DNA from 4 places in the Citrobacter sp. LST-B2 genome. Region 4 is predicted to be linked to each of the others. Evidence: predicted binding sites of a transcription regulator. Region 4 holds the regulator's gene; each other region holds the start of a gene.

Region 1 (7,715 bases), 2.5 Mb from region 4:
CCGCATCTCTTAAGACCGAAAACCCCAGCGGGGTGATCAGCGCCTCATGCATCCCGTCACGCAGAAACAGCAGCTTATCCACATTGAATTGCAACTGCTTGTCGAGCGAGTTGGCGACATTTTCCAGATGATTACGCTGGCTGGAGATATAGGCGTCTTCCAGGACGACCACTTCCCGCCAGGTCAGAAGAGTCGAAAAAAACATGACAATCAGAAAGCAGAGATTCACGACGTGGCCAGGGCCGAGTCGCCGCGCCAACGTTTTCAGCCAGCCCCCGTTTTCCATCGTTGCTTCGTGCGGCACTCTGCCCACTCCCTACTCGCTGTTGCTTTCCTAATCCTGGCATAACGCAGTACGTTACGTATTGTTGCCGTCACGCATTTTTTAAGAAAACGCCCGACATCCGCCGGGCGTTTTGTCATCAGGCTTCATCACACCGTCTACAGGTAGCGCCAGCGACGAGTTCATACTCATGGAATGCCTCTCGCTTGACGCCAAACCCATCATACCACCGACACTCCACCATACCGCTGGAATAGCCGGTGACAATCATACGCGGACCGCCCTCTTTCACAGTCACTTCCTCACTGACCAAAAAAACCATGTTACCTCCTGTATCCAGTGAACGTTTTCACCTTAGACGAGGATGTCCGGTTTTGCCTCATTCTGAGGAAGACTTTTAGTGCGCAACCCCGCGCATTCTGGCAACGGCTTTCACCAGCAGCACAACGATGGCACCGATGATAAACCCCAATACCAGATTCAGCAGCGTCGGTAAAATCAACGCCACCACAGCATTTTGCTGCTGGGCAAACTGTTCAATGGCATGATGCAACGGCACAATACCGTGTACCACAATTCCCCCGCCCACCAGGAACATGGCCAGCGTACCCACCACCGACAGTGATTTCATCAGCCACGGCGCGACAACCAGCAGCCCTTTCCCTAATGTCTGCGCCAGCACGCTGGTTTTTTCTGCCAGCCAGTACCCCATATCATCCAGCTTAACGATGAGACCAACCAGGCCATAAACGCCAATGGTCACCACCAGCGCGATGCCTGACAAAACCAGCACCTGGTTGAGCAACGGCGCCTCGGCCACAATCCCGAGCGTAATCGCCACGATCTCTGCTGAAAGAATAAAGTCGGTTCGCACTGCGCCTTTGATTTTATCTTTCTCAAACGCCAGCGGATCCTGCGCCGCCAGCGCTTCCAGCCGCCGCTGTCGCTCAGCCGGATCTTCTTTGTGTTTTCGCGATTCGAAGGTGTGCAGGACTTTCTCCACGCCCTCAAAACAGAGGAAGGCGCCGCCAATCATCAACAACGGCGTAATCGCCCAGGGAATAAAGGCGCTGATGAGCAGCGCCAGCGGCACCAGGATCACTTTGTTAACCAGCGAGCCTTTCGCAACGCTCCAGACCACCGGCAACTCGCGGTTTGCTCTTACCCCCGTCACCTGCTGCGCGTTAAGCGACAGGTCATCCCCCAGTACACCAGCGGTTTTCTTCGCGGCCAGTTTGCCCATCATCGAGATGTCATCCAACAGCGTGGCGATATCATCGAGTAAGGTCAGTAAGCTACTTCCTGCCAAAATTATTCCCTCATTTTTTTATTCTTGAAGCGTTAAGTATGGAGTAAAACACGCGAGGCCGAAACTGGTGTTATTCGTCAACATTTTTTTAACAAGACACATGAATTATATCACTCGCCAGCCTGATAGTTTTCGCGTTTACTATGTCGCTTGTTAGCGTTTTTCACGTGAGGGATTATGCGTTTCAGGCAGTTGTTACCGCTTTTCAGCGCGCTGTTCGCGCTGTATATCATCTGGGGTTCCACCTATTTCGTCATCCGTATCGGTGTGGAAAGTTGGCCGCCGCTGATGATGGCTGGCGTGCGCTTTCTCGCCGCCGGGGGACTGTTAACCGCCTTTTTACTACTGCGCGGCCATAAACTGCCGCCGCTTCGTCCTCTGCTTAACGCGGCGCTGATTGGTATTTTACTGCTGGCCGTCGGCAACGGTCTGGTTACCGTGGCGGAGCATCAAAACGTCCCTTCCGGGATCGCGGCGGTCGTGGTGGCGACGGTGCCGCTATTCACTCTGTGCTTTAGCCATTTCTTTGGCATTAAAACCCGCAGGCTCGAATGGCTGGGGATTGCGATTGGGCTGGCGGGGATCGTGATGCTCAACAGCGGTGGTAATCTGAGCGGCAATCCGTGGGGGGCGATATTAATTCTGATCGGTTCGATCAGTTGGGCGTTTGGCTCCGTCTACGGTTCGCGTATTACGCTACCGGTGGGGATGATGGCCGGCGCAATAGAGATGCTCGCCGCCGGGATCGTACTGATGTGTGCCTCACTGCTCAGCGGTGAAAAACTGACCGCGCTGCCGTCGCTGTCAGGCTTGCTGGCGGTCGGCTACCTGGCGTTGTTTGGTTCCATCATTGCCATCAATGCCTATATGTATTTGATCCGTAACGTCAGCCCCGCGCTGGCAACCAGTTATGCCTATGTGAATCCGGTCGTTGCGGTGTTACTGGGGACGGGACTGGGAGGTGAACGTCTGGCGCCGATTGAATGGCTGGCGCTGGGGGTCATTGTCTTTGCGGTCGTTCTGGTCACGTTGGGGAAATACCTTTTCCCGGCCAAACCGATGCCTGACGCGATGGAAAACAAAAAAACGTTACAGTAAATGCATCCCCTGAGTGTCGATCTGCGCGGGCGCGCCGCCGCCACAGATCCACTCTTCAAGACGTTCTGACAGCGCAGCGTCGCTAAGCTTTTCCCGTCCGCGTAGCGCACATTCCCAGACGATCAGCACCCGCCAGCCCAGTTCCTGTAAATGCTGGATATCGCGGCGATCGCGCGCCACGTTTTTACCAATCTTATCCAGCCAGAAATCGGTGCGCGTCGCGGGCACTTTGAACAGATAACAGTGATGGTGGTGCCAGAAACAGCCGTGGGTAAAAATGACACAGCGATACTCATCCACCACAAAATCAGGACGACCGGGTAGTGAAGCATCCTGAACGCGATAGTCGAGCCCCTGCTCCGTCAGCAGCCCCGCCAGTCGTTTTTCGATAGCCGTATCGCGGGTTGCAATGGCCCGCATGTTTTTACTGCGCGTTGCCTTATCGTGAACGTCCGCCATGAGCGCTCTCTTGCTGCCGTAACGCGACCGCCGCATTAATGTTCTCTTCCAGCAATTTCGCCACGGCGGCGAACGCGGGCACGACCACCGAGTTTCCAAACTGGCGATAGGCCTGGGTGTCAGAAACAGGGATACGGAACTGGTATCCCTGCGGCGACTCGAAGCCCATTAGTCGTGCGCACTCTCTCGGCGTCAGGCGACGTGGACGATGCTGTTGATTTTGCGGATCGTCGAAATTCACTTCCCCGGTGGCGAAATCCCAACCGCGGTCGATCAGAATTTCAGCACCATCTTTGTAATAGCGCGCGGAAAGCGTTCGCGTCACGCTATTCGGATTCGCGGGATCGACCATGCCGTAGCCAAAACCGTTACCTTTCGCCTGATGTTTTTTCGCGTAGCGGTAGAGATATTTCCACAGTACAGGCGTCAACACATATTTGGCTTCAACCACTGGTTCCAGTAATTCCGCCAGCGTCGTCCGCCGCGGCGGGTAACGTGTGCTGATGTTACGCAGGGTAAAGTCGCGCTTCAGGTTCAGATCGCGACGAAACCCGACCAGCACGATGCGTTCCCGGTGCTGCGGCAAAAAATGTTTGCCGTCGATAATTTTCGGATCGTCCGGGCCATTATCCTCTGCATCGGCAACGTCGTAACCCAGAGCGTCCAGCGTCTGCATAATAATGCGGAACGTTTTGCCCTGATCGTGGCTCTTCAGGTTTTTCACGTTTTCCAGAACAAAAATCGGTGGACGGCGGGCATCGATGATTCGCACAACGTCAAAGAACAGAGTTCCCTGAGTATCGCAGGCAAAACCGTGGGCGCGTCCCAGCGCATTTTTCTTCGACACCCCGGCAAGGGAAAACGGCTGGCACGGAAAGCCTGCCAGCAGGACATCATGTTGCGGCACATGCTGACGAATATGGTCCGCCGCCTGACTGTCGCTGACACCTTCGCGATGGCTGAGCGTGATGTCGCGAATGTCTTCATTAAAGTGGTGGCTGGCCGGGTCGCAGTAATAGTTAGCTTTATAGGTACGCACCGCATGTTTGTTCCACTCGCTGGTAAACACGCACTGGCCGCCTATCGCCTCAAATCCGCGACGAATACCGCCAATACCGGCAAAGAGATCGATAAAGCGGAAGGCATAGTGCGGATGGTGCGCTGGCGGCGTGGGCAACAGGGTACGCAAAAACCCCGACTCTCGTTCGCTTAATCGGTGCCAGGCGGAGGCATTCGCCACCACGCGCTTTAAAATGGCCGGACTCCAGTGGTTCTCGCCGATTCCATTCAGATGAGCCACCAGCGTTTTAACATCATAAATTTCCAACAATTTCGCCAATAACGCCTGCGCAACGTCTGCATTGCTGTCTGTTGCGGGAACCAGCGAACCTGTTACTGAAAGATTTTGCTGCATATCGTTAACCGACCAAAAAAGAGTGGCGTCAGGTTAACATAAAATTGGCCTCACGAGTGGCTGGGACTAAACGTGCGGATCACCGCCGGATCGACAGATTCGTATTCCCCTTTTAGCTCCGCGCTCAGTTTTGCCATGTAGTTCACCAGGAAGCCGGCATTATGCCGGGCGAGTTCCCGGCCACGCTCGGTTTGCATGGTGTCGGGCAACGCCAGTAATTTGGTCTGGAAGTGATCAAGGGCAAACTGTTTATCGTTGAGCGCTCGCCGCTCGGCGAAGGGGTCTTCGCCATCAAAAAGCGCCACGCCTAACGCGCCGGAAACCGCAAAAACACGCGCCAGCCCAATCGCGCCCAGCGCTTCAAGTCTGTCGGCATCCTGAACAATTTTCGCTTCCAACGTGAGGGGGGCAATATTTGCGCTAAAACTGTGGGCTTCAATCGCATGGCAAACCGACGCCAGTTGCGACTCGGGGAAAGCAGGAAAATCACGGATGAGGAGACGGCGGGTTTCTGCCGCCGCCAGGACCGACGAGCGATGACGATCCGGATGATTTTTGGCAAGGCTGACAATGTCATGAAAATAACACGCGGTCAGCACAACCAGCTCATCGACCGTCTGTCCCTCCATCAACTGTCGGGATGTCGCCCAGACGCGGCGGAAGTGAAAAATATCATGCGCGGCGTCCTGCCGGGTGTGATGATGGCATAGCCATGCTTCAAATTGTGATTGCCAGTGCTGAAGATCCACAGTGCCTCCCGTACGTTAAGAAAGGCTACAGTAGCAAGTTTCTCCGGCAGCTTCACGTTGGCTGACGACGCGGGCGCGTATACCAGGCGATGCCGCCAAGAATCAGCCCCACCAGCCCAAGTACCAGAAACCCCAGCAAAGCCCCCATCCATTTTCCGCTGGTTGAACCAAGCGAACTTTCAAATCCGGCAACCGGAATTGACTGGATGTGGCTGATCACCCAGGCATAACGAAGCATGGCCCAGACAAAATAGACGCAGAAAGCGTAAAACACCCACAATGCCAGTTTACCGCCCAGACTCCGCGTTGCTCTTTCTTCCATACTGCTCAAAGGAAACTCCATTTTTGTGACGTAACTCGAGAGATTTTTTTGCTCTTTTTTTGTGATTATAGTCACATTTTTCTGTTCTGTGCGTCACAATATAGTCACGAATCATTGATTTTGCAGATGTATTGATCCAGGGCAATTTTAGTTATGTCACAAAACACTCTGTTATTTCCATTTATTTTCAAAAATATCCAGACTCCTGTTTATTTACTCATATCATAAACAAATAAAACGCCAACCCATCAATCTGGTTTTTGTTTTATATTAATCATGGCACTATAAACGTGTTATTAGCCTTTTTATCATTTAATCATTTTTTTATAACCGGCATTTATGCCGGTTTTTTTTAATTATCACATTCGGCAAATGGGTACGATTGTCATCTGGAAAACATCCAAGTCATCAATATCAAAACAAAAAAGCATAAATACTTGATATTAAACCATAAAGATCATGAATTTGTTTTATATTTATCATACAATATGAATTATAAATACCCACATTGAAACATTTAGAAATATTTAAAATACAATTGTTACATGTTATTTTTAAAATAAAATGAACTCCTGGAATAGTATCCAGACGTGCTCTTCTGGAAAGCAGCACTTATTCATGAAGATTATTATCATAAGGGAATACATAATGAAAAGAAAAGTATTGGCAATGCTCGTTCCAGCATTATTGATTGCTGGCGCAGCCCATTCTGCTGAAGTCTATAATAAAGACGGCAATAAACTGGACCTCTATGGGAAAGTGGATGGACTGCACTACTTCTCAGACAACACTGACAGTGATGGCGACATGTCCTATGTGCGTCTGGGCTTCAAGGGTGAAACCCAGATCATGGATCAACTGACTGGTTACGGTCAGTGGGAATATAACATTAACGCAAGCGGTACCGAAGGTGACAAAGGCGATTCCGCAACGCGTCTGGGCTTCGCGGGTTTAGGTTTCGGTCAGAATGGTACCTTCGACTATGGTCGTAACTACGGCGTGGTTTATGACGTCGAAGCGTGGACCGATATGCTGCCGGAATTTGGTGGTGACTCCTACACCCAGACCGACGTCTATATGCTGGGTCGTACTAACGGCGTAGCCACCTACCGTAACAAAGGCTTTTTTGGTCAGGTTGATGGCCTGAACTTCGCGCTGCAGTATCAGGGCAACAATGAAGGCGCAAGTTTTGGCCAGGAAGGCTCGGGCAATAGCACAAATCGTAAACTGGCCCAGGAAAACGGCGACGGTTTCGGTATGTCCACCTCTTATGACTTTGACTTCGGTTTAAGCCTGGGTGCTGCCTATTCTTCATCTGACCGCACGGATGATCAGGTTTCTCGCGGATATGGCGATCGTTCTCGTGCCAACAACTACGCCGGTGGTGAAACAGCTGAAGCCTGGACCATTGGCGCGAAATATGACGCGAACAATATCTATCTGGCCACGATGTATGCCGAAACCCGCAACATGACCTATTACGGCGGCGGTAAAGGTGAAACCAATGGCGGTATTGCCAACCAGACCAAAAACTTTGAAGCGGTTGCACAGTACCAGTTCGATTTCGGTCTGCGCCCTTCTATCGCCTACCTGGTATCTAAAGGGAAGGAACTGGGTGGTCAGGATCATGATGGTGATGGTAACCCACGCTACACCGACAAAGATCTGGTGAAATATGTTGATGTAGGTATGACTTACTACTTCAACAAAAACATGTCCACCTACGTTGATTACAAAATCAACCTGCTGGATAACGATGACCACTTCTATGCAGACAATGGCATCGCGACCGATGACATCGTTGCTGTGGGCTTAGTGTATCAGTTCTAATCGCCAGAATAATTCCAGGCCCGCTTCCGGCGGGCTTTTTTGTGCCTGAAATGTCACTCAGTATTGAGCTTGTCGCCATTTTCCCGCATCCAGTCAGCCAGAGGCGCCAGCGCGCTATGCATGGTCAATCCCAATGGCGTTATCTGATACTCAACGCGCGGTGGAATTTCCGGATAAACTGTACGTGACACCAGTCCGCGTAACTCAAATAAACGCAGCTGTTTTGTCAGTTCTTTTTGCGTAATGGGGGC
Region 2 (7,715 bases), 1.4 Mb from region 4:
ATATTGCTCGCACTGGGCGAAGGTGGCGGAATTGGTAGACGCGCTAGCTTCAGGTGTTAGTGTTCTTACGGACGTGGGGGTTCAAGTCCCCCCCCTCGCACCAACGAGGCGATATCAAAAAGTAAGATAACTGTGCGAAGGTGGCGGAATTGGTAGACGCGCTAGCTTCAGGTGTTAGTGTCCTTACGGACGTGGGGGTTCAAGTCCCCCCCCTCGCACCAATTATCTTACCTTCCTCTCCAAAATTCATCCCTGATTCCAGTTCATCATCACCAGCATCATTCCGCCGATCAACACAACACATGATGGTAACAATACAAAGTGCCGCAAATGTTTGTGATAAAGCATAGCCGGTGTCAGCAGTAACCCGAATACAATAATGGTCTTCCATGCCCCGAGAGAAAGATCGGCAAACGCCAGCCCGGCAATCACGATCCCCGGCAGCAAGACTCCCCATCCACTGCCCAGCGCCCGTTGCAACATGGTTTCACCTCTCATACCGATAATGATAACCAATATCATATGATAAATTTTCTCATTTGTCAGTAATCCATAGACCACTTACATGAGCTTTACTTAAGTAATGATGACACGAATTATTTAAGGTGATAAATTGCACAGCGGTAAACATAGAGACACAATAATCTGAACTTAAGCGAGCATCTTCTCGCCCATTATTTGTGTGACCTGAACAGTGTAATTGTTAGATAAATAATGACGTTAAGATATGACTGCACAATCCTGGCAAACTCTGCGCACGAAAAAATACCAACTCTCTCTGCGACTCTTTTTGTTTCTCAACGCTGTTTCCGCGTTGTTTGCCGTAGCCTTTCCGATCTTTCCCAGTAAAACCATCTCCACACCAGGATCTCTCATCCTTGTGCTGAGCACTGCGTTACTGACATGGCATGTAAAGTATGCGAAGAAGCGGATTAATCTCCATGCTATCTCGCTACTCTTTGGTGGGTTATGGGCAGCGCACATTACGCTGAAATACCTGGCTCAGCAGAATCCTGACTATTCTTTTTTACTGGTTGCACTGCTAACGGTGTTATTTATTGGCTCAATTGCTTTTGCCAATAATATCATCGCTTTCACCCTTCATTCGCTGCCATCCTTATTCGTCTGTTTATGGCTAAACGGCCACGAACATGGCCTGCAGTTACTCTTTTTTATGGCCCTGCCCATGGCCGGTATCGCGATTCAGCATGTGATTCAAAAGCGCTATGACGACTTCGCCCAGCAACTGATGTTCAAACTGCTCGCCGAAAAAGAGACACTGACTGACCTGAGCATGCTTGACCCATTAACGGGCCTGTACAATCGGCGGGGACTCCAGCATAAGCTGAAAGCCGTGCTGGAACTCGACACGCATGAGCATTACGTTTTACTGATCGACATCGACCATTTCAAAGCCTACAACGATCACTATGGGCATATGATGGGCGATCAGGCGCTGATCCGCGTTTCTGCTGCGATCCGCAACGCTGTACGTTCACGTGATGTCGTCGCCCGGTTTGGGGGGGAAGAGTTTATGGTGTTACTGACGGCGATCGACCCACAAACCGCCCGCACGGTAGCGGAACGCATCCGACAGAATGTTTACGATCTCAAAATTCCCCATATGTTCAATGAAAGCGTCGCAACTCACGTCACGATCAGTATCGGTATTGCGCCTCTGGTGGGGAGCGATGTCGAAGGGGCCATTCTTCATGCCGATCAGGCGCTCTATAAAGCTAAGGATTTGGGTCGTAACCATATTTTAGTCAGTGACGATCCGGGTATCGCCTGACGCACGATGACGCATTCGTGCGCTGTTAAACGTCAGCTGACAAAGATCTTGCTATCGGTTATCGCTATCGTTAGGATTGGCAATCATTATCATTTAGATTGCTATCCAGACTATGGCCTATCGTTCCGCACCGATCATTGACGATGTCATCTGGCGAACGCATCTCCAGCCACCGATGCCCTCGCTGGCCGAAGCCGTACGCGCAACCATAGCCCAGACGCGTGAGCATCTGCTGGATTTTATCCGTCTGGATGAACCCGCACCACAAAGTGCGATGACGCTGGCACAATGGTGTCGCCCCAGCGAGCTTCAGTCTCTGCTGGCAATTTACTCCGATCATATTTATCGCAACCATCCCACGCAGTCGCGCGAAAATAAGCCGCTAATCTCGCTGTGGGCGCAGTGGTACATCGGTCTGATGGTACCTCCCCTCATGCTAGCCCTGCTCACGCAGGAAACAGCCATTGATGTCTCGCCCGAACATATCCACGTTGAGTTTCACGAAACCGGGCGTGCTGCGTGCTTCTGGATCGACGTACATCAGGATCAACTGGCGACAACGCAATCCCCGCAGGCACGCATGGAAACGCTGGTTAAGCAGGCGCTGACGCCGGTCATCCAGGCACTAGAGGCGACCGGAGAGATCAACGGCAAACTTATCTGGAGCAATACCGGCTATCTGATTAACTGGTATCTCACTGAAATGAAACCGCTGCTGGGTGAAACATTGTTGAATACGCTGCGCCAGACCTGCTTCTTTGAAAAGCAGTTGTCCTGTGGGGCTGACAACCCGCTCTGGCGTACGGTCGTCCCTCGTGAAGGCGTCTTGGTACGCAGAACATGCTGTCAGCGTTATCGTCTGCCGGACGTTCAGCAGTGTGGTGACTGTACGCTGAAGTAGTCAGGGAGCGTTCGCCCCCTGATGATAACTACGCAATCTGCTCGTTTTCCGCGTCTGAACGTTGTGCCTCTTCCGCCTCTTGTTCCAGCAGTTGCTTCTCGTACACTTTAAAGAACGGGAAGTAGATGACGGCTGAAACGATTGCCAGAAGCACCACCAGAATTGCAGCACGATAATCCCAGCCTAATGCCCACGCGGCTCCGACTGGCGCTGGCGCAGTCCATGGCACAACCGAAATTACACGACCAATCAGATCCAGTTTCATCGCCGCCCATGCCAGCACGGCGTTCACCATCGGCGCTAACAGGAAAGGAATAAAGAACACCGGATTCATAACAATTGGCGTACCGAAAATCACCGGCTCGTTAATGTTAAAGATACTGGGTACTACGCTCAGTCGGCCTATTGAGCGCAGATGTACGGAACGACTGCGCAGATAGCAAATCACCAGCCCCATCGTCGCACCCGACCCGCCAATCACGATGAAGAACGTCCAGAATGCCTCCATGAAAATATGCGGTAACGGTGCCCCCTGCGCCAGCGCAGTCTGGTTCATACCCAGGTTGGTCAGCCAGAACATTTGCAGCATCCCGGAGACGATCGCCGCACCATGAATACCGGCAAACCACAACAGATGGCCAATCAGTACCGCCAGTAAAATCGCTGGCAGAGAATCGGCAGCGGATACCAGCGGTTTGAAGATGGACATAATGGCTTGTGGGATGAGCATGTCGAACTGTGCCTGAATCAGCAGGCTGAGTGGGTATAATGTCAACACCACCACCAGCACCGGGATCAGCAGATCGAATGAGTTTTTGATCATCGGCGGGACCTGATCGGGTAAACGAATGCCGATGTTATGCGCTTTCAGAAAGCGCATCATTTCTACGCAGTAAAGCGCCACCAGAATCGCCGTAAAAATCCCCGTTCCGCCGAGGCTGTCCACCGGCAGAGTGCCTTTTGTTTTAGGCGCGGCGACCAGTAAGAACGCCATGATAGAGAGCATGGCGCACATGAACGGGTCCAACTGATATGACTTGACGTAATGTTTGCCCAGGTTATAGGCAATGGCGGCACAGATGTAGATCGACATGATCCCCATGGTCATATCAAAGGGGGTCAGGATCTGCCCTTCAAACTGCTTCGCCAGATCCAGCCAGGTCCGGGCAAAGCCCCAGGTGGTATCGGGTGAAAACGGAGGATAAGCAAATACCAACAAAAACGATCCGACAATCATAAATGGCATCGCAGAGATAAAGCCGTCACGGATAGCCATAACATGACGCTGTGAAGAAATGCGCCCGGCAATCGGGCTGACATAGTTTTCAACAAACCGGAAAATCACATTAAAGACTGCATGGTTGGTAGATTTCATAAGTGGCTCTTTTTATGTGATACAGAGGAAGTGACAGCTCCAGTATTAATCGCTCTTTCGAGGACTGCAACCGGTTACGGTAACCGGTTTCCGTGAATGTGAAGAGGATCGAAAAATCGCCCATGTTGCTGGTTTGTTACATTAAAATATTTACAGTACTGGAAGACTTATGCCAAATTACGCCAGCAGTTTTCTGAAGCGTTGAGGACTGTAGAAATGGTGTCAGGAGAATCAAATGAGTCTGCAATCGGTACGGCAATTTTTAGCCGAACATGCCCCGGATATTGAAATCATTGAATTAAATCAAAGCACCGCGACGGTTGAGCTGGCGGCAAAAGCGCATAACGTACAGCCCGGACAGATAGCGAAGACCCTTTCGTTGAAGGTTAAGGACGCCATCATCCTGGTCGTCGCCAAAGGCGATGCAAGACTGGACAATAAAAAACTCAAAAGCACTTTCGGTGCCAAAGCCCGTATGCTGAGCAGTGATGAAGTCGTCAACGCGACGGGACATCCCATTGGCGGGGTTTGTCCTTTCGGGCTGGAAACCCCGTTGCCTGTTTATTGTGACGTCTCTTTACGATCGTTCACCGAAGTCCTTCCGGCCGCCGGTGCCACTCATAGCGCAGTGCGTATTACGCCAGAGCGCATGGCTGAGCTGACTTCCGCCACCTGGGTTGATGTGTGCCAGTAAACATCAACCCTTTGCTTTCGCGGCGATTAAAGCAGAATATCCGCCGCATGCAGTAAACTGGCGTCAGAATTGACGCCCAGTTTCGACATCACATTAAACTTGTGCGCCCGGATGGTTTTAATATTTCGCGCCAGTTCTGTCGCGATTTGCGGCATTGAATAACCGCAGGACATGAAGCGCAAAATCTCACGCTCTGTCGGGCTCAGCATACGACTCTGATTGAGATACCAGAGATTGCTGTTACTTTCGCTGATCCGCCGCGTACCGCCTAGCGCAGTAAATAACGCCTCCTGCAGCGCGGGGAGCGAAGCGGCTTTGCTCAGTACGCCATCCAACGGTAAGGGCGACAGTGCACTGATTAAACGCGCTTCAACATCATCATCCGCGATCACCAGGCGACGCATGCCGGGATAATTTTCAGCCAGTTCGATCAGACTCATCAACCCCACCCGCCTGTCTTTTCTGATCGAGGAGAGAGAGAAAATAATGGCAGAAAAAGCAGTCGTACCCATCGCCTGTTGAAAATCATCCAGCGTCAAATAGAGGTGTAATTTATATTGGCTATCAAACGTTGCGTTAAATAAACTCTGAATACCAATACCACTCATAACACATTTTTCTATGAGTGCGACATTTCGCGTACAGTTTCTATTTTCCATTCTGCTGTCTCTCCATATACTGAAGGTAAATTCAGCTCCCTGGCTCCCTGAGAACTGTTAATCCATGCGTACATTTCCGCATTACTGTGTATTGATAATCGGCGCATCGCGCTATTTTTTTGGGCGCTGATGGTTTTGTTACTTTTTTTAAGTAATGCCGCAATCTGATTAATCCCCCAACCTTTCCCCAGCAGGCGCAGTACTTTTCGCTCTGATAGCGTTAAAAGAATGGCGTGAGAACCAAATTCCTGAGGTTCTAATTCTGGGGGTGACAACAGCATTTTGCTGATTCGGTCAGGGCTGCTGTGTCCCGAGCGGATAGTACTTACCAGACTCTCAATCGGTTCGACATCAGACAGCAGCGTACTGGAGGGGCGCATCAACAATTCGACCGCCTGCGCGTAATACGCGCGCGACACCATGAAAACCCAGTGGATATCACGGTATTGAGAAAGAAGTGCGTAGAATCGCTCGCAGACAGTGCGCGGGTGATGGCAGTCACCGGTTAAATCCACGATCACCAATTCCGTCCGACGCAGTTGTAGTGGCGTGAGTTCTTCTACGACACTACAGATGGTGAGTTCATACTCCGGGAAATGCAGTTGCATAACCCCGTGGAGTCCCGCTTGTATCACGGGAACTTTACTGATGACAATTCCGTTTTTGCAGCATCCTGGCAACATATATCCTCCATATTCATATGCTTTTATCTTTCTGTTATTAATGAATCGCATTTGAATTAACACATACAATTATGCAATACAAAAAACAAAACAATAGACAATATGAATTGTTTATCCCTGGTGTTTTAACGTTAATTCCGTAAAATGCGGTTATACAACTATCACGGGGTATAATACAAGTCGATATTGTCGATAGATACGTCGCATTCCAGAACAGGATATTAAACATTCTTATTTTATATATGAATTTTTTATTTATCCAAATTTGGACAAGCTATTTATTCTTAATATATTCCCGGTATGCCTTCGGAGACAACGCGGCGTGTTTTTTAAAGAAGCGGGAAAAATAGGTAACATCGCTGAATCCCAGATAGTCGGAGATCTGGCTTACCGTCATGCTGGTATATTGCAGGCTACGTTTGGCTTCGAGCATCAACCGCTGATGCAAAACGCTTAATGCACTGCAATGATGAAATTCACGGCATAACTGATTCAGGTAATTTGCGGAAAGCCCGATTCGATGCGCGTATTCTGCAAGGGGAAGATGTTCGCGATAGTGGCTCTCAATCTGCCGGGCAAAAAGGCGTATTGCGCTACGCCGGCGCGCCAGGGTGTCATTCGGTGGCTGAACCGGCAGACGCTGCCGACGAAGCCAGACCAGCAGCGCGCTCAGCAATGAAAACAGCATCATTTCCCGCGCCTCGTTATCCGTCTGATACTCCCTCTGCAAGGCGGAAAACAACGTGCGGATGTGGCTGCGAGACTGAGCCACCGGCACGCACTGAGGGGTAGTGAGCAATGACAACGGCTGTGGGAACTGAGACTCCAGGCGGCCAATCAGCGGTAACGCCAGAGAAAGAACGTAACCTTGCGTCCCGGGGGAAAAGCGAAAACCGTGGACACAAAGCGCAGGGACGACCTGAATACAGGCATCACGCATCACCGTCGTCTGCCCCTCGATTTCAATCGTTGCCTCCCCCCGATGCAAGTAGAGCAACTGGACGATCTCCGCATGCTGATGCACCCGAATATGCCACTCATATAAACTGCTGCGCTGATGAATTGATTCGCAGTGCAGCAGGTCGGGAGTGGGCCATCCCTGGTGTTCACCATACAATTTAAAAACAGGGACAATGTCAGCCGGTGGCATCATTTTTCCTCATTACTCACCAATCTTTTCGTAAGGCAGTCCGACATAGTTCTCCGCGATCGTCGTCAGTCCCGCTTGCGAGCCCAGATAGTACTGACGGTCCGCCTCCTGCATCTTGCGATCAAAATCGCTCTTTCCCTGAAAATCATGCAGCAGATGGGTCATAAACCAGCTGAAACGCTCCCCCTTCCATACCCGGTTCAGGGCCAGTCGGGAATAGGTCGCCAGCAGGTCGTTACGCCCGTGCTGATAGTACTGCGTCAAAATACGCCATAAATAATTCACATCAGACGCGGCCAGATTCAGTCCCTTTGCACCGGTCGGCGGCACGATATGCGCCGCATCACCAACCAGAAAGAGCTTGCCATATTGCATCGGTTCCACCACGTAGCTACGTAATGGCGCGATACTCTTTTCAAGTGAGTGACCAGTCACTAACTTCATGGCCAGTTCATCAGGCA
Region 3 (7,715 bases), 1.4 Mb from region 4:
CTGTGCTTTACCAACGGCAAAGGGGCGACGAAAAAGGCCGCGCTGGCCTCGGCGTTGGGCGAATATTTTGAGCGTCTGTCAACCAACTATTTCTTTGCCGATTTCTGGCTGGGTGAAACCATCGCCAATGGCCCGTTCGTGCATTATCCGAACGAGAAATGGTTCCCGCTGACCGAAAATGATGACGTACCGGACGGTCTGCTGGATGCCCGCCTGCGTGCCTTTTACGATCCCGAGAACGAACTGACCGGCAGCATGCTGATCGACCTGCAGTCTGGCAACGAAGAGCGTGGTATCTGCGGCCTGCCGTTTACCCGCCAGTCGGATAACCAGACCGTCTATATTCCAATGAACATTATCGGCAACCTGTACGTCTCAAACGGGATGTCCGCCGGTAACACCCGTAACGAAGCGCGCGTGCAAGGGTTATCTGAAGTCTTTGAGCGTTATGTGAAGAATCGCATTATTGCCGAAAGCATCAGCCTGCCGGAAATTCCGGCCGACGTGCTGGCACGCTACCCGGCGGTAGTGGAATCTATTGCAACGCTGGAAGCGGAAGGTTTCCCCATCTTTGCTTACGACGGTTCTCTGGGCGGTCAGTATCCGGTGATCTGCGTTGTGCTGTTCAATCCGGCTAACGGCACCTGCTTCGCCTCTTTCGGCGCACATCCTGATTTTGGCGTCGCACTGGAACGTACCGTGACGGAACTGCTGCAGGGCCGTGGTCTGAAAGATCTCGACGTCTTCACGCCGCCGACCTTCGACGATGAAGAAGTGGCTGAGCATACCAACCTGGAAACACACTTCATTGACTCCAGCGGTCTGATCTCCTGGGATCTGTTCAAGCAGGATGCCGACTACCCGTTCGTTGACTGGAGTTTCTCCGGTACCACAGAAGAAGAGTTTGCCACCCTGATGGCGATCTTCAACGCGGAAGATAAAGAGGTGTACATCGCCGATTACGAACATCTCGGTGTCTACGCCTGTCGGATCATCGTTCCGGGGATGTCTGATATTTATCCTGCTGAAGATCTGTGGTTAGCCAATAACGCCATGGGCGTCCATCTGCGCGAGACCCTGCTCTCACTGCCGAATAGTCGCTGGGATAAAGAAGACTATCTCAACCTGATTGAGCAACTCGATGAAGAAGGGTTTGATGATTTCACCCGCGTTCGTGAACTGTTAGGCCTGGCTACCGGTTCAGATAACGGCTGGTACACCCTGCGTATTGGGGAACTGAAAGCGATGCTGGCGCTGGCAGGTGGTGATCTGGAACAGGCACTGATCTGGACCGAATGGACGATGGAATTTAATACGTCGATCTTTAGCGCCGAGCGGGCGAATTATTACCGTTGCCTGCAAACGCTGTTACTGCTGTCGCAGGAAGAAGAACGTGAACCGCTGCAATATCTGAACGCGTTTGTCCGTATGTATGGCGCAAATGCAGTCGAAGCCGCCAGTGCAGCATTGAGCGGTGAAGCCGCCTTTTATGGTCTGCAGCCGGTTGACAGCGATCTGCACGCATTCGCATCACACCAGTCGCTGTTGAAGGCCTATGAGAAGTTGCAGCGTGCAAAATCTTCATTTTGGTCAAAATAAAGCCAATCAACCTACGCTGAGTAGGTTTAAATAATCGTCTGGGCTATATTACGGGGCGCGCTAAGCGCCCCTTTTTATTTATTTTTGAATATCCCAAAATAAATGTAATAACAAGGTTAAATGTTGGTAGTTGATATTACATAATTTAATGGATAGTTGTTACTTTATCTGCCAATTACTCCATATTAATTAACTGGCTAACAGACGTAGGAAGGAAAATTTTCAACTCATTTGCTAAAATTTAAAATTTATTTTTATCATAAAAATCAATTAATTACTCCGTAATTGCATAAAAACCATGCGTATTACGGGCCTATAAGCCAGGCGGGATATGATCTACATCAATTTCTCATCTATAATGCTTTGTTAGTATCTCGTCGCCGACTTAATAAAGAGAGAGTTAGTGTGAAAGCTGACAACCCTTTTGATCTTTTACTCCCTGCAGCAATGGCCAAAGTGGCCGAAGAGGCAGGTGTCTATAAAGCAACGAAACATCCGCTTAAGACTTTCTTCCTGGCAATTACTGCCGGTGTGTTCATTTCCATCGCCTTTGTTTTCTATATCACTGCAACGACCGGTACAGGTACGATGCCCTTTGGTATGGCGAAACTGATTGGCGGTATCTGCTTCTCTCTGGGGTTGATTCTTTGCGTCATCTGCGGTGCAGACCTCTTTACGTCAACCGTGTTGATTGTCGTTGCCAAAGCCAGTGGCCGAATCACCTGGGGTCAGTTGGCAAAAAACTGGCTCAACGTCTATTTTGGTAACCTGATTGGTTGCTTGCTCTTTGTGCTACTGATGTGGCTTTCCGGCGAATATATGGTCGCCAACGGCCAGTGGGGACTGAACGTCCTGCAAACCGCCGACCACAAAATGCACCATACTTTTGTTGAAGCCGTCAGCCTCGGTATCCTCGCAAACCTGATGGTATGCCTGGCTGTATGGATGAGCTACTCAGGCCGCAGCCTGATGGATAAAGCGTTTATCATGGTATTACCGGTTGCGATGTTTGTTGCCAGCGGTTTTGAGCACAGTATCGCAAACATGTTTATGATTCCGATGGGTATTGTAATCCGTGATCTCGCAACACCGGAGTTCTGGAGCGCAGTTGGCTCGACGCCGGAAAGTTTTTCTCACCTGACCGCGATGAACTTCATCACTGATAACCTGATTCCGGTTACGATCGGTAACATTATCGGCGGGGGTTTGTTGGTTGGGTTGACATACTGGGTCATTTATCTGCGTGACAACGATCATCATTAATTGATGTCGCGATACACGCAGTAAATAAAAAATCCACTTAAGAAGGTAGGTGTTACATGTCCGAGCTTAATGAAAAGTTAGCCACAGCCTGGGAAGGTTTTACCAAAGGTGACTGGCAGAATGAAGTAAACGTCCGTGACTTCATTCAGAAAAACTACACTCCGTACGAGGGTGACGAGTCCTTCCTGGCTGGCGCGACTGATGCGACCACTGCACTGTGGGACAGCGTAATGGAAGGCGTTAAACAGGAAAACCGCACTCACGCGCCTGTTGACTTTGACACCTCTGTTGCTTCCACCATCACTTCTCACGACGCTGGCTACATCAATAAAGCGCTCGAGAAAATTGTTGGTCTGCAAACTGAAGCTCCGCTGAAACGTGCGATCATCCCGTTCGGTGGTATCAAAATGGTTGAAGGTTCCTGCAAAGCGTACAACCGCGAACTGGACCCGATGCTGAAAAAAATCTTCACTGAATATCGTAAAACCCACAACCAGGGCGTTTTCGATGTTTACACCAAAGACATTCTGAACTGCCGTAAATCCGGTGTTCTGACTGGTCTGCCGGATGCCTATGGCCGTGGCCGTATCATCGGTGACTACCGTCGCGTTGCGCTGTACGGTATCGACTTCCTGATGAAAGACAAATACGCTCAGTTCGTTTCCCTGCAGTCTGACCTGGAAAACGGCGTAAACCTGGAAGCGACTATCCGTCTGCGTGAAGAAATTGCTGAACAGCACCGTGCGCTGGGTCAGATCAAAGAGATGGCTGCGAAATATGGCTGCGATATCTCTGGTCCGGCAACCAACGCTCAGGAAGCGATTCAGTGGACTTACTTCGGCTACCTGGCTGCGGTTAAATCTCAGAACGGCGCGGCAATGTCCTTCGGTCGTGTCTCCACCTTCCTGGATGCATACATCGAACGTGACCTGAAAGCAGGCAAAATCACTGAACAAGACGCTCAGGAAATGATTGACCACCTGGTCATGAAACTGCGTATGGTTCGTTTCCTGCGTACGCCTGAATATGATGAACTGTTCTCCGGCGACCCGATTTGGGCAACGGAATCCATCGGTGGTATGGGCGTTGATGGCCGTACTCTGGTTACCAAAAACAGCTTCCGCTTCCTGAACACCCTGTACACCATGGGTCCGTCTCCGGAGCCGAACATCACCGTTCTGTGGTCTGAAAAACTGCCTCTGAACTTCAAGAAATTCGCCGCTAAAGTGTCCATCGACACCTCTTCTCTGCAGTATGAGAACGATGACCTGATGCGTCCGGACTTCAACAACGACGATTACGCTATCGCTTGCTGCGTAAGCCCAATGGTTGTTGGTAAACAAATGCAGTTCTTCGGTGCGCGTGCAAACCTGGCGAAAACCATGCTGTACGCAATCAACGGCGGCGTTGATGAAAAACTGAAAATGCAGGTTGGCCCGAAATCTGAGCCAATCAAAGGCGACGTGCTGAACTATGACGAAGTCATGGAGCGCATGGATCACTTCATGGACTGGCTGGCTAAGCAGTATGTCACCGCGCTGAACGTTATCCACTACATGCACGACAAGTACAGCTACGAAGCCTCTCTGATGGCGCTGCACGATCGTGATGTTATTCGCACCATGGCATGTGGTATCGCAGGTCTGTCCGTTGCGGCTGACTCCCTGTCTGCTATCAAATATGCGAAAGTTAAACCGATTCGTGATGAAGACGGTCTGGCTATCGACTTCGAAATCGAAGGCGAATACCCGCAGTTTGGTAACAACGACGCGCGCGTTGATGACATGGCGGTTGACCTGGTTGAACGTTTCATGAAGAAAATTCAGAAACTGAAAACCTACCGTGATGCTATCCCGACGCAGTCTGTTCTGACCATCACCTCTAACGTTGTGTATGGTAAGAAAACCGGTAACACCCCAGATGGTCGTCGTGCTGGCGCGCCGTTCGGACCAGGTGCTAACCCGATGCACGGTCGTGACCAGAAAGGTGCTGTTGCCTCTCTGACTTCTGTTGCTAAACTGCCGTTTGCTTACGCGAAAGATGGTATCTCTTATACCTTCTCTATTGTTCCGAACGCACTGGGTAAAGACGACGAAGTTCGTAAGACTAACCTGGCCGGTCTGATGGATGGTTACTTCCACCATGAAGCGTCCATCGAAGGTGGTCAGCACCTGAACGTGAACGTGATGAACCGTGAAATGCTGCTGGACGCGATGGAACATCCGGAAAAATATCCGCAGCTGACCATCCGTGTATCTGGTTATGCAGTGCGTTTTAACTCCCTGACGAAAGAACAGCAGCAGGACGTTATTACCCGTACCTTCACTCAAACCATGTAATGTGTTTTGACTGAAATCACGCGGTAAAAGGCGTACAATAAAGGCTCCACGTAAGTGGGGCCTTTTTAACAGGTCGTTTCCCGACTGCAGCCTGTTTTGTCAGCTATCTATACTCAATGGATAACCGCCAAAACAGACTCGACACAGCCAATGAGCTGTGCACCAACACGGCCCCGGATGGGCCACATCTGGAGAAACACCGCAATGTCAGTTATTGGTCGCATTCACTCCTTTGAATCCTGTGGTACCGTTGACGGCCCAGGCATCCGCTTTATTACTTTCTTCCAGGGCTGCCTGATGCGCTGTCTGTATTGCCACAACCGCGATACGTGGGACACGCATGGCGGTAAAGAAGTCACCGTTGAAGAACTGATGAAAGAGGTCGTGACCTATCGCCACTTTATGAACGCATCCGGCGGCGGCGTAACGGCGTCAGGCGGTGAAGCCATCCTGCAAGCGGAATTTGTCCGTGACTGGTTTCGTGCCTGTAAGCAAGAAGGTATCCATACCTGTCTGGATACCAATGGTTTTGTTCGCCGCTACGACCCGGTGATTGATGAACTGCTGGAAGTCACCGACCTGGTGATGCTCGACCTCAAGCAGATGAATGATGAGATCCACCAGAACCTGGTCGGCGTTTCCAACCACCGTACGCTGGAGTTCGCCCGCTATCTGGCAAACAAAAATATCAACGTGTGGATCCGTTACGTCGTGGTACCTGGCTGGTCCGACGATGACGACTCAGCGCACCGACTCGGTGAATTTACCCGCGATATGGGCAACGTTGAAAAAATTGAGCTCCTGCCCTATCACGAACTGGGTAAACATAAATGGGTGGCGATGGGCGAAGAGTACAAACTCGATGGTGTACATCCACCGAAGAAAGAAACGATGGAACGCGTTAAAGGCATTCTTGAGCAGTACGGGCATAAAGTGATGTATTGATTGCGTCTTTTAAAAAGGCTATCCGACGGGTAGCCTTTTTGCTTTCTGTCGGGGAATACAGAAAATTAACCAAAACAGGATGCAATAACACACATTGCTTCCTGTTGACGCTGAATTAAACGTGAGCAACCGGGTTCGGAGTATGTCCGGCATTGCGCAGCAGCATCAGCAAATAAATAAACGACACGCTGGCAATCATAATAAACAGAAGATTATCGGAATAATTCTGCATCAACATGGCGGTGAAGGAAGGCCCTAACAGGCTGCCAACGGTGTAGCTTAGCAGCAGCGCCTGGTTCATCGCCACCAGTTGATGATGTTCCACTTTTTCACAGGCCCAGGCCATCGCCACCGGATAGAGCGTAAAACCGGCCGCCCCCAGGATAAAGAGCGCAGGTGCCATCGCTGCCTGGCTTAACATCGCGATGCTTCCGAGGATGACCACAAACACCTGCACGCGCAGTACCAGCAGTCGACCAAACTTATCCGCCAGTCTCCCGATTGGCCACTGCCCGAGGATCCCCGCGCTAACCAGCACCGCCATCCAGAAACCGATACTGGCATTACTCATGCCCTGATGATTGAGATAGAGCGGCATCAGGCCGTACAGCGAACCCAGGACAATCCCGGAAATGATGCAGCCGTTAACGCCCAGCCGCGCCTGACGCAGTTTCAGCATTGCGGTAATTGGCGTGTCGTTGTGTTCATCAGACTGTTGATTCAGGATGCGGGTAAAGAGCAGCGGTAAAATCCCTGCCAGAATCAGTCCCGTCGCCCACGGCAGCACGTTCATCAGTTCCGTCGAGACTTTGCTGACCAGCAGTTGTCCGAGGAAGGTCCCCACATAATAGACCATCATGTAGGCCGCCAGCAGGCGACCGCGGTTACGTGATGTCCCGCTGCACATCAGCGCACTCTCCACAACCACCCAGATCATCGCGCAGCCAATGCCCGCGACAAAGCGCCATGCCAGCCAGCTCCAGAAGCCGACCATCACCCCGAGGCCCACACAACCGGCCGCAAAAATCAGCGAGGCAAGATAGTAACTACGGTTAAACCCGAAGCGTTTGATTAAAACCCCTGTCAACAGCGTCCCGACCAGGTTACCGGTGAAATAGGACGAACTGATCATACCCACCTGCCACGTCGGCAGGTTTTCCTGGGCGAGCCAAAGCGGGACGAGCGTGTTCAGCACCGCAATCGCCAGGGTCAGCAGAAGTAGACCAGCCAGCAAAAGCAAGACAGGTCGGGTATAGGTGGACATGAGTATAAACCGTGAGGAAGTTCAAATTTCACGCGCATCATGCCACTAACAAAAACATTGTCAATCGGCGGAAACCGTGGTGTGGCGGCCCTTTTCCGTCTTCGATTGAATTTATTGATTAAGATTATGTATTACTGATAACCAATCAACTACAGGTGACTGTTTTTATTGATTTAACGCAAAGGTATTCCGTTTCGATCAGTTGAAAAATCTCATAGTCCCGGCAGGTTTTTTTTTCCGTTCTATGCTTTGAATGAACCATACGCACCTGAATGAATTCGGGCGCAGAGTTGACTCAAGCAAGG
Region 4 (7,715 bases):
ATGGGGCGTACCGGCGATCTGTTTGCCTATATGCACTATGGCGTGACGCCGGATATCCTCACCAGCGCGAAAGCGCTGGGCGGCGGCTTCCCGGTGAGCGCGGTATTGACGACGCAGGAAATCGCCTCGGCGTTTCATGTCGGCTCTCATGGTTCGACCTACGGCGGTAACCCGCTGGCCTGCGCGGTGGCGGAAGCCGCGTTCGACATCATCAACACGCCAGAGGTTCTGGGAGGCGTGAGTGCAAAACGCCAGAGATTCGTTCAACATCTGCAGCAGATTGATGAGCAGTACCACGTGTTCAGCGATATTCGCGGTATGGGGCTGTTGATTGGGGCCGAGCTGAAATCACAATACAAAGGGCGTGCGCGTGATTTCCTCTATGCGGCAGCCGACGCGGGTGTGATGGTGTTGAATGCCGGTCCTGATGTGATGCGCTTTGCCCCATCGCTGGTGGTGGAAGAGGCGGATATCGACGAAGGGATGCAGCGTTTTGCACAGGCTGTGGCGAAGGTTATCGGTTAACGGTGTGCCTGACGGCGCGGCGTTTATCAGGCCTGGTGCTGATAACGCGCGTATCCGGCAATCCGTGTTAACCCCGCATATCCCGTAACCGGCGGCTGAGCCAGATCCCATGGTGCGGCCGCTGACGCCATGCGACAGACGAGATAGTATGCATCGTGTTCAGGTGCCCCAGCACGCGTTGCAGATGCTGTTCCAGCGTGCTTAAGGGGCCGTGGGTGAGCGCTTCGGGCGCTTCCAGAATATTCACATCCCCCGAACTGCCCGGCCCGTCGTATTCCAGCCGCTGCTGACAGCGTTGGATGGCAATTTCGCACGATTGCAGATATCGCTGCGCCAGTTCCGGCGTCAGCATCGTATGCTCACGCGCCAGCGTGGTCATGGCATTGATATGTTCGACGATAAACTGACTGTGCGTCACCCACAGCTTCATGTCCGCCAGATAGTGCGTGTTAAAGCCTGGCTCCTGCATCGCCTGATTCAGTGAGTTAAACAGCGTGTTGTGCGCCTGATTGACGCGCATACGCTGATAAGCCAGCGGTGTGGCCTGCGGATCGTCACTCAGAATCAGACGAATAGCTTCCTGATCGGCCTCCAGCGCATCATGGGCGTTTTTACGCAACAGTCCGCTCTGCCATTGTGGCCATAACCAAACGGTGCCGCCAAACGCAATCAGGCAGCCTATCACCGTGTCGACAAATCGCGGAATGATGAACTGTTCGCCGTCCAGCGTCAGGAGTTGCAGGGTGTACACCGCCGTGACGGTAAATCCCACGGTCGCCCAGCCGTAGTTTTTGCGGATGGTCAGATAGCTGACCAGGGTGATCACCAGCATCAGCGCCAGCGTATATCCTTCAGGAATATGAAAGTGCAGTGTTACGCCTGCGATAATCAGCCCCACCAGCGTTCCCGCCGAACGGTGCAGAATACGCACGCGGGTGGCGCCGTAACCGTTTTGTGTCACAAACAGCACCGTCATCAGGATCCAGTAAGGCTTCGGCAGATGCAGCGCGGTTCCCATCAGACTGGCGATACTGAGCATGACGCTGATCCGCCCGGCGCTGCGGAGCGCCGGAGATTTCAGCGAGAGGTAGTTTTTCAACGCCGGCAGCAGCGGTAGCCGACGCTGCTTATCGGCCATCAGATCGCGGGCGTACAATGGTCGCTGGGTGCGCAGTACGCGGGCGATACGGCTGAAGTGCCAGTAACAGAACTGCCCGACGGGGTTATCCGGATGCTGATGAGCAATTTTTTCCAGCGCGCCAATCTGCTTTTGCATGGTGAACCGCGTCGGCAGCCGGTGATACAGAATGTCATCCGCCAGTACGCGCAGGCGAGCGGCGACCGTTTGCGCCGTCCAGCGTATCACCTGCTCCGCGTGACTGCGCTCGACCAGCTTTTGCACCTCTTCCGGTTGATGCAAACTGACGGAGATATGTTCCTGCAGATCCAGCGCTTCCTGAAAGGCGCGCAGCATCCGCTTATAGTCATTATTGTGATGCGCCGACAGCATGTGCATCTGCTGATAGCACTGGGTGATGAGGTCGACGGCCTTCTGCTGGCGCACCAGAAGCGGCGGCAGGGCTTTTTCCGGGTCGGTATGCTGGGTCAGCATGCTGTATTTCGCTTCGCAGTAATCCGCCAGTTCCCGGTACAGCAGGCTCAGCGACTCGCGCAGCGGCTGTTCGCGCCAGAGCCAGAACCAGAACCAGTTAAACAAGCCATACCACAGCGTGCCCAGCGCGTAGATCAGCAGCGGTTCCCAGACCGGCATATTTCCTGCCAGGCTCAGTGTGAAAATCGCCGCGATCAGCGAGGCCGGAAGCAAACGCGCGTGAAGGGAGCTCAATTCAGCGGTGACGCCGAGCGTGAGCGTCAGGCCGGTCAGGATCAGGGGTAACGGCACCGCTTGCGCCAGCAGTAGCTGCATGATCAGGCTACAGCCGGCAAACAGCGACGCACCGATAATCAGACGTTTGAAAAAGCGTTTGTGCGGAGTATCAAGCCCGGCAATGTTGCAGCAGGCGGGAACGAGAGAGAAGAGCAGGCCCAGATGTAACTGCCCGATGATCAGTCCGACGGCCACGGGCAAACAGAGCACCAGCGTTTGACGTAGTGCATAATTGATTTCTGGGTGATAAATCAGTCTGCGCCACATTGGCAAAACAAAAATGACGCGCTAGCGGGTAGCGCGTCATTTCCGATGAGATTAACGAGTGCCGTAAACGACGATCGTTTTACCGTGAGCGGAGATCAGGTTCTGATCTTCCAGCATCTTCAGAATACGACCAACGGTTTCGCGAGAGCAGCCAACGATCTGGCCAATCTCCTGGCGAGTGATTTTGATCTGCATGCCGTCCGGGTGAGTCATCGCATCAGGTTGTTTCGCCAGATTCAGCAGAGTCTGGGCGATACGACCGGTCACGTCGAGGAAGGCCAGGTTACCGACTTTCTCTGAAGTGACTTGCAGACGGCGAGCCATTTGGGAAGAGAGGCGCATCAGAATATCCGGGTTCACCTGGATCAACTGACGGAATTTCTTGTAAGAAATTTCAGCCACTTCACACGCTGTTTTCGCCCGAACCCATGCGCTACGTTCCTGGCCTTCTTCAAACAGGCCCAGTTCGCCAATAAAATCACCCTGATTCAGATAAGAAAGGATCATTTCTTTGCCTTCCTCATCCTTAATCAACACTGCCACTGAGCCCTTAACGATGTAGTACAACGTTTCTGCTTTTTCACCCTGGTGAATCAGCGTGCTCTTGGACGGGTACTTATGAATGTGGCAATGAGACAAGAACCATTCAAGTGTCGGGTCTGTTTGCGGTTTGCCAAGCACCATGCGCGATTATCCTCTGTTATAAGCTGTCTCCAGAGCCAAAAAATGCCGCTGTCTCTGGGGTTGCAAAAATGTGCTTCCCGCGTCCTGGGAAGAGGCTGTCAAAAACTCACTGCAGCCTTTAATGTGAAGTCCTCTGCATACATGCAGTACATCAATGTATTACTGTAGCATCCTGACTGTTTTAGCATAGCTTTAGCCGTGTGTCTCCTGGTGTCTCGCTTCAGCATGACGGAGGTCGCCTTCCGTTGCGAGAAATGTTATGTACGCGTAATCTGTCAGGAAAATTGACGCACTGGAGTTAAAAAATATGCAAGCGCGTGTTAAATGGGTTGAGGGGTTAACCTTCCTTGGTGAGTCGGCTTCCGGACACCAGATTTTGATGGACGGTAACTCTGGTGATAAAGCGCCGAGCCCGATGGAAATGGTGTTGATGGCAGCGGGCGGTTGCAGCGCCATTGACGTGGTTTCTATCCTGCAAAAAGGCCGTCAGGATGTGACGAACTGCGAAGTGAAACTGACGTCAGAACGTCGCGAAGAGGCGCCACGCCTGTTCACCCACATCAATCTGCACTTTATTGTCACCGGTAACGATCTGAAAGATGCCGCCGTTTCGCGTGCGGTCGACCTGTCAGCGGAGAAGTACTGCTCTGTGGCGCTGATGCTGGGAAAAGCGGTCAACATTACCCATTCATATGAAGTGATTGCGGCGTAATTTTTCCTGTCGCCGGATGGCGGCTAGCGCCTGGTCCGGCCTACAGATCCCTGATTTGTAGGCTCGATAAGCGTAGCGCCATCGCGCACTTCCCATCGTTTATTCGATCTTCTTGCCTTCCATCAGTCGCTGCACCAGCGGCAACATGATGAGTTCCATTGCCAGCCCCATTTTGCCGCCGGGTACCACCAATGTATTGATGTGGGAAATGAATGACCCCTGCAGCATCGCCAGCAACCAGGGGAAATCGATTCCTTCCAGATTACGGAAATGAATCACGACAAAGCTCTCATCCAGTGACGGAATGCCTTTGGCCGCGAATGGGTTCGAGGTGTCGACGGTGGGAACGCGCTGGAAGTTAATGTGGGTGCGGGAGAACTGCGGCGTGATGTAGTTGATATAGTCGTCCATCGAACGCACCACCGAATCCATCACCGCCTCACGAGAATGGCCTCGTTCGCTGGTGTCGCGGATAAGCTTCTGGATCCACTCCAGGTTAACGATGGGGACCACGCCGACCAGGAGATCAACATGTCTTGCGACCTCATGCTGGGGCGTGACGACGCCGCCGTGCAGGCCTTCATAGAACAATACGTCAGTGGGTTCCGGCAGGGGTTGCCACGGGGTAAACGTCCCCGGTACCTGATTCCATGGCACGGCTTCATCATAGGTATGCAGATATTTACGCGACTGGCCTTTGCCCGTCTGACCGTACTCGATAAACGTCTGCTCCAGTAGACCGAAGTCATTGGCGTCGGGGCCAAAATAGCTGATGTGGCGTCCGGCGTCGCGTGCTTTGCGGATCGCCATATCCATTTCCGGACGGGTATAGCGGTGAAAACTGTCGCCTTCCACCTCGGCTGCGCGCAGGTTGAGCTGCGCAAAAATTTTACGGAACGCGAGGCTGGTGGTGGTGGTCCCCGCGCCGCTGGATCCTGTTACCGCAATCACCGGATGTTTGGCAGACATGTTAACTCCATCAATAAATTGATTTTTTATTATAGTCGGCCGATAGCGTGCGGGTTATTCGCGAAATTGCTTGCGCGGCATGATATTGACGGTTTCGTGCAACTCAGACCACACCAGCACCGCTTCGCCACACTGTAACTGGCGTTTGACGTCGGCGACTTTTTGTTCAAGGGTACGTTCATGTTCACCATAATCGGTACCTTCGCGCAACACAAAGCTTTCGATCAGATTGTCCAGCGTCTCGGGGGAAAGGTCCTGCCAGGGGATTTGCATGATTAGACCTCCAGATACGGTGTCAGCCAGTCAGGGATGCGCGATTCCAGCCACATTTCTGGCCGACGTAGCGTCCCGCCAATAAATCCAACGTGCCCGCCATGTTCGGTTAACTGATATTCCACCTGCGGCGGTAAATCTTCTGCTTTGGGGATCACATGATGATCCATAAACGGGTCGTCTTTCGCGTGAATGATCAGCGTCGGAATGGCGATGTCGCTGAGCAAGGGCATGGCACTGCACTGACGATAGTAGTCGATAGCATCGGCGAAGCCGTGAATTTTGGCAGTGATCAGATCGTCAAACTCACGGATCCGGCGCAGGGACTTCAACTGCGCCAGGCTCACCGGCAGCGAGCCTGGATAAGCCGCCAGCTTGCGCGATGCGTTAGCTTTCAGCAGGTTGAGCAGATAGCGCTGATAAATACGGGAAAAGCCTTTATCCATATGATAGCTGCATGCTTCCAGTACAAAGGGAGCCGAGACAATGACCGCCGCATCAAGCGGGATGTTTTTCCCTTCTTTAGCCAGCAGGCATGCCAACATATTTCCGCCGAGCGAATAGCCTACGGCGGCCGTCGGCGCGTGGCCAAATTCCCGCTGCAACCAGCCTAAGAACCAGGTTCCGTCTTCGGTTTCACCGGAGTGATAAATACGGTTCAGGCGATTCGGTTCGCCGCTGCAACCGCGAAAGTGCATCACCACGCCAAGCCAGCCACGATTCTTTGCCGCTTCAATCAGGCCATGTGCGTACGGACTGTTCAGGCTGCCTTCCAGACCATGAAAGACCACCAGGCGCGGCTTGTGCTTCGCCTGATGCGGATCTTCACTCCATGCCAGATCGACAAAGTCGCCGTCGGGCAATTCCAGACGCTGCCAGTGGGCGTCGAAATTCACCTTTCGGCGGATCAAACGCGGCAACATGGTCTGTAGATGGCAGTTACTGATACCGCGCATCGGGCGAAATTCGTCACTGCTGCCATTTGGCATCTCTGGGTCGTGAAGGATTACGTGTGTCATCACCGTTACTCGCTCAGCATCTGCTCAAGCTGTTCCTGGGCGTCCAGCCAGGCCAGTTCGCACGCTTCCAGCCCGGCTTTGGCGCTGGCCTGCTGTTGCAGACATTCCGTCAGCTCGGCTTTGCGGCTCTGGTCGTAAAGTTCGCTGTCACCCAGCTTCTCTTCTGCCTGCGCCAGCTGTGCGTTCAGCTTCTCCATCTCTTTTTCCAGACGGGCGATCTCTTTACGCAGCGGCTGGGTTTGCGTCCGCAGTTCAGCTTCCCGACGCTTCTGATCTTTACGCGCTTGCGCGCTGTTGATGTTCTCTTTTGGCGTCTCGTCGGACTGGCCTTCCTGCTTCTGCACATCGCTCAGCCACTGCTGATAATCTTCCAGATCGCCATCGAACGGCTCGACCTTGCGGTCATGCACCAGATACAGATCGTCGGTTGTGGAGCGCAGCAAATGGCGGTCGTGCGATACGACCACCAGCGCGCCTTCAAATTCAATCAGCGCTTCGGTTAATGCCTGGCGCATGTCGAGATCAAGGTGGTTAGTCGGTTCATCGAGCAGCAACAGGTTCGGACGCTGCCAGACGATCAGCGCCAGCACCAGTCGCGCTTTTTCACCGCCGGAGAAACGACGCGTCTCTTCGCTGACTTTATCGCCCTGAAAGCCGAAGCCACCCAGGTAATCGCGTAGTTTCTGTTCCAGTTCTTGTGGCGCCAGTCGCACCAGATGCTGCAACGGCGACTCATCCGCGCGCAAATACTCAAGTTGATGCTGGGCGAAATACCCGAGCTTAATGCCTTTTGCCAGGCCAATTTCACCGCTCACCGGCGCGAGTTCGCCCGCCAACAGTTTAATGAGCGTGGATTTACCCGCACCGTTACGTCCCAGCAAACCAATACGCGATCCTGGCACCAGGTTCAGTTTGATTGAATCCAGAATGATGCGTTCGCCGTAACCGGCGCTCACTTTCTCCATCTTCAAGAGCGGATTCGGCAGGCTTTCCGGCGCGCGGAAGCTGAAATGGAACGGGTTATCGACATGCGCCGGGGCAATCAGCTCCATGCGTTCCAGCATCTTAATACGGCTCTGTGCCTGTTTTGCTTTCGTGGCTTTGGCGCGGAAGCGATCGATATAGCTTTGCAGATGCGCCACGCGCTCCTGCTGGCTTTCATGCATCGCCTGTTGCTGGGCCAGACGCGTGGCACGCTGAATTTCAAACGCGCTGTAGTTGCCGGTGTACTCGAACATCGTTTGCTGTTCGATATGAATGATTTTATCCACAACCGGATCGAGGAAATCACGGTCGTGAGAGATCAGAATCAGAGTGCCCTGATAGCTCTTTAGCCATTTTTCCAGCCAGATAACCGCATCCAGATCGAGGTGGTTGG

The links. Region 4 encodes CRP, which controls carbon source genes, mostly activating them, when cyclic AMP is high. Its sites were predicted from a motif close to ATGTGANNNNNNTCACAT; they were not measured.
Region 1: the regulator CRP is predicted to act here: its motif matches at 5,694-5,711, upstream of drpB (cell division protein DrpB).
Region 2: the regulator CRP is predicted to act here: its motif matches at 4,165-4,182, upstream of ACQ0PY_RS19690 (PTS sugar transporter subunit IIC).
Region 3: the regulator CRP is predicted to act here: its motif matches at 1,929-1,946, upstream of focA (formate transporter FocA).

Annotation. Positions count from the first base shown of each region.
Region 1 is NZ_CP192598.1:2,953,156-2,960,870, forward strand. It holds gene dgcQ (cellulose biosynthesis regulator diguanylate cyclase DgcQ) at 1-304, opposite strand, end outside; gene ACQ0PY_RS14240 (YodC family protein) at 423-605, opposite strand; gene ACQ0PY_RS14245 (DUF808 domain-containing protein) at 681-1,598, opposite strand; gene yedA (drug/metabolite exporter YedA) at 1,770-2,690, shown strand; gene ACQ0PY_RS14255 (very short patch repair endonuclease) at 2,682-3,149, opposite strand; gene ACQ0PY_RS14260 (DNA cytosine methyltransferase) at 3,130-4,563, opposite strand; gene ACQ0PY_RS14265 (phosphohydrolase) at 4,614-5,312, opposite strand; gene drpB (cell division protein DrpB) at 5,365-5,634, opposite strand; gene ompC (porin OmpC) at 6,283-7,464, shown strand; gene ACQ0PY_RS14280 (winged helix-turn-helix transcriptional regulator) at 7,518-7,715, opposite strand, start outside.
Region 2 is NZ_CP192598.1:4,096,320-4,104,034, forward strand. It holds tRNA gene ACQ0PY_RS19665 (tRNA-Leu) at 17-103, shown strand; tRNA gene ACQ0PY_RS19670 (tRNA-Leu) at 135-221, shown strand; gene ACQ0PY_RS19675 (DUF1435 domain-containing protein) at 247-483, opposite strand; gene ACQ0PY_RS19680 (GGDEF domain-containing protein) at 728-1,792, shown strand; gene fhuF (siderophore-iron reductase FhuF) at 1,905-2,693, shown strand; gene ACQ0PY_RS19690 (PTS sugar transporter subunit IIC) at 2,722-4,068, opposite strand; gene ACQ0PY_RS19695 (YbaK/EbsC family protein) at 4,304-4,762, shown strand; gene bglJ (DNA-binding transcriptional activator BglJ) at 4,789-5,421, opposite strand; gene ACQ0PY_RS19705 (helix-turn-helix transcriptional regulator) at 5,382-6,104, opposite strand; gene ACQ0PY_RS19710 (helix-turn-helix domain-containing protein) at 6,379-7,254, opposite strand; gene pobA (4-hydroxybenzoate 3-monooxygenase) at 7,267-7,715, opposite strand, start outside.
Region 3 is NZ_CP192598.1:1,881,198-1,888,912, reverse strand. It holds gene ycaO (30S ribosomal protein S12 methylthiotransferase accessory factor YcaO) at 1-1,599, shown strand, start outside; gene focA (formate transporter FocA) at 2,005-2,862, shown strand; gene pflB (formate C-acetyltransferase) at 2,919-5,201, shown strand; gene pflA (pyruvate formate lyase 1-activating protein) at 5,406-6,146, shown strand; gene ACQ0PY_RS08935 (MFS transporter) at 6,262-7,410, opposite strand.
Region 4 is NZ_CP192598.1:431,532-439,246, forward strand. It holds gene argD (bifunctional acetylornithine/succinyldiaminopimelate transaminase) at 1-525, shown strand, start outside; gene ACQ0PY_RS01980 (YccS/YhfK family putative transporter) at 593-2,680, opposite strand; gene crp (cAMP-activated global transcriptional regulator CRP) at 2,732-3,364, opposite strand; gene ACQ0PY_RS01990 (OsmC family protein) at 3,672-4,076, shown strand; gene ACQ0PY_RS01995 (phosphoribulokinase) at 4,176-5,045, opposite strand; gene ACQ0PY_RS02000 (YheU family protein) at 5,100-5,318, opposite strand; gene ACQ0PY_RS02005 (hydrolase) at 5,321-6,337, opposite strand; gene ACQ0PY_RS02010 (ABC transporter ATP-binding protein) at 6,343-7,715, opposite strand, start outside.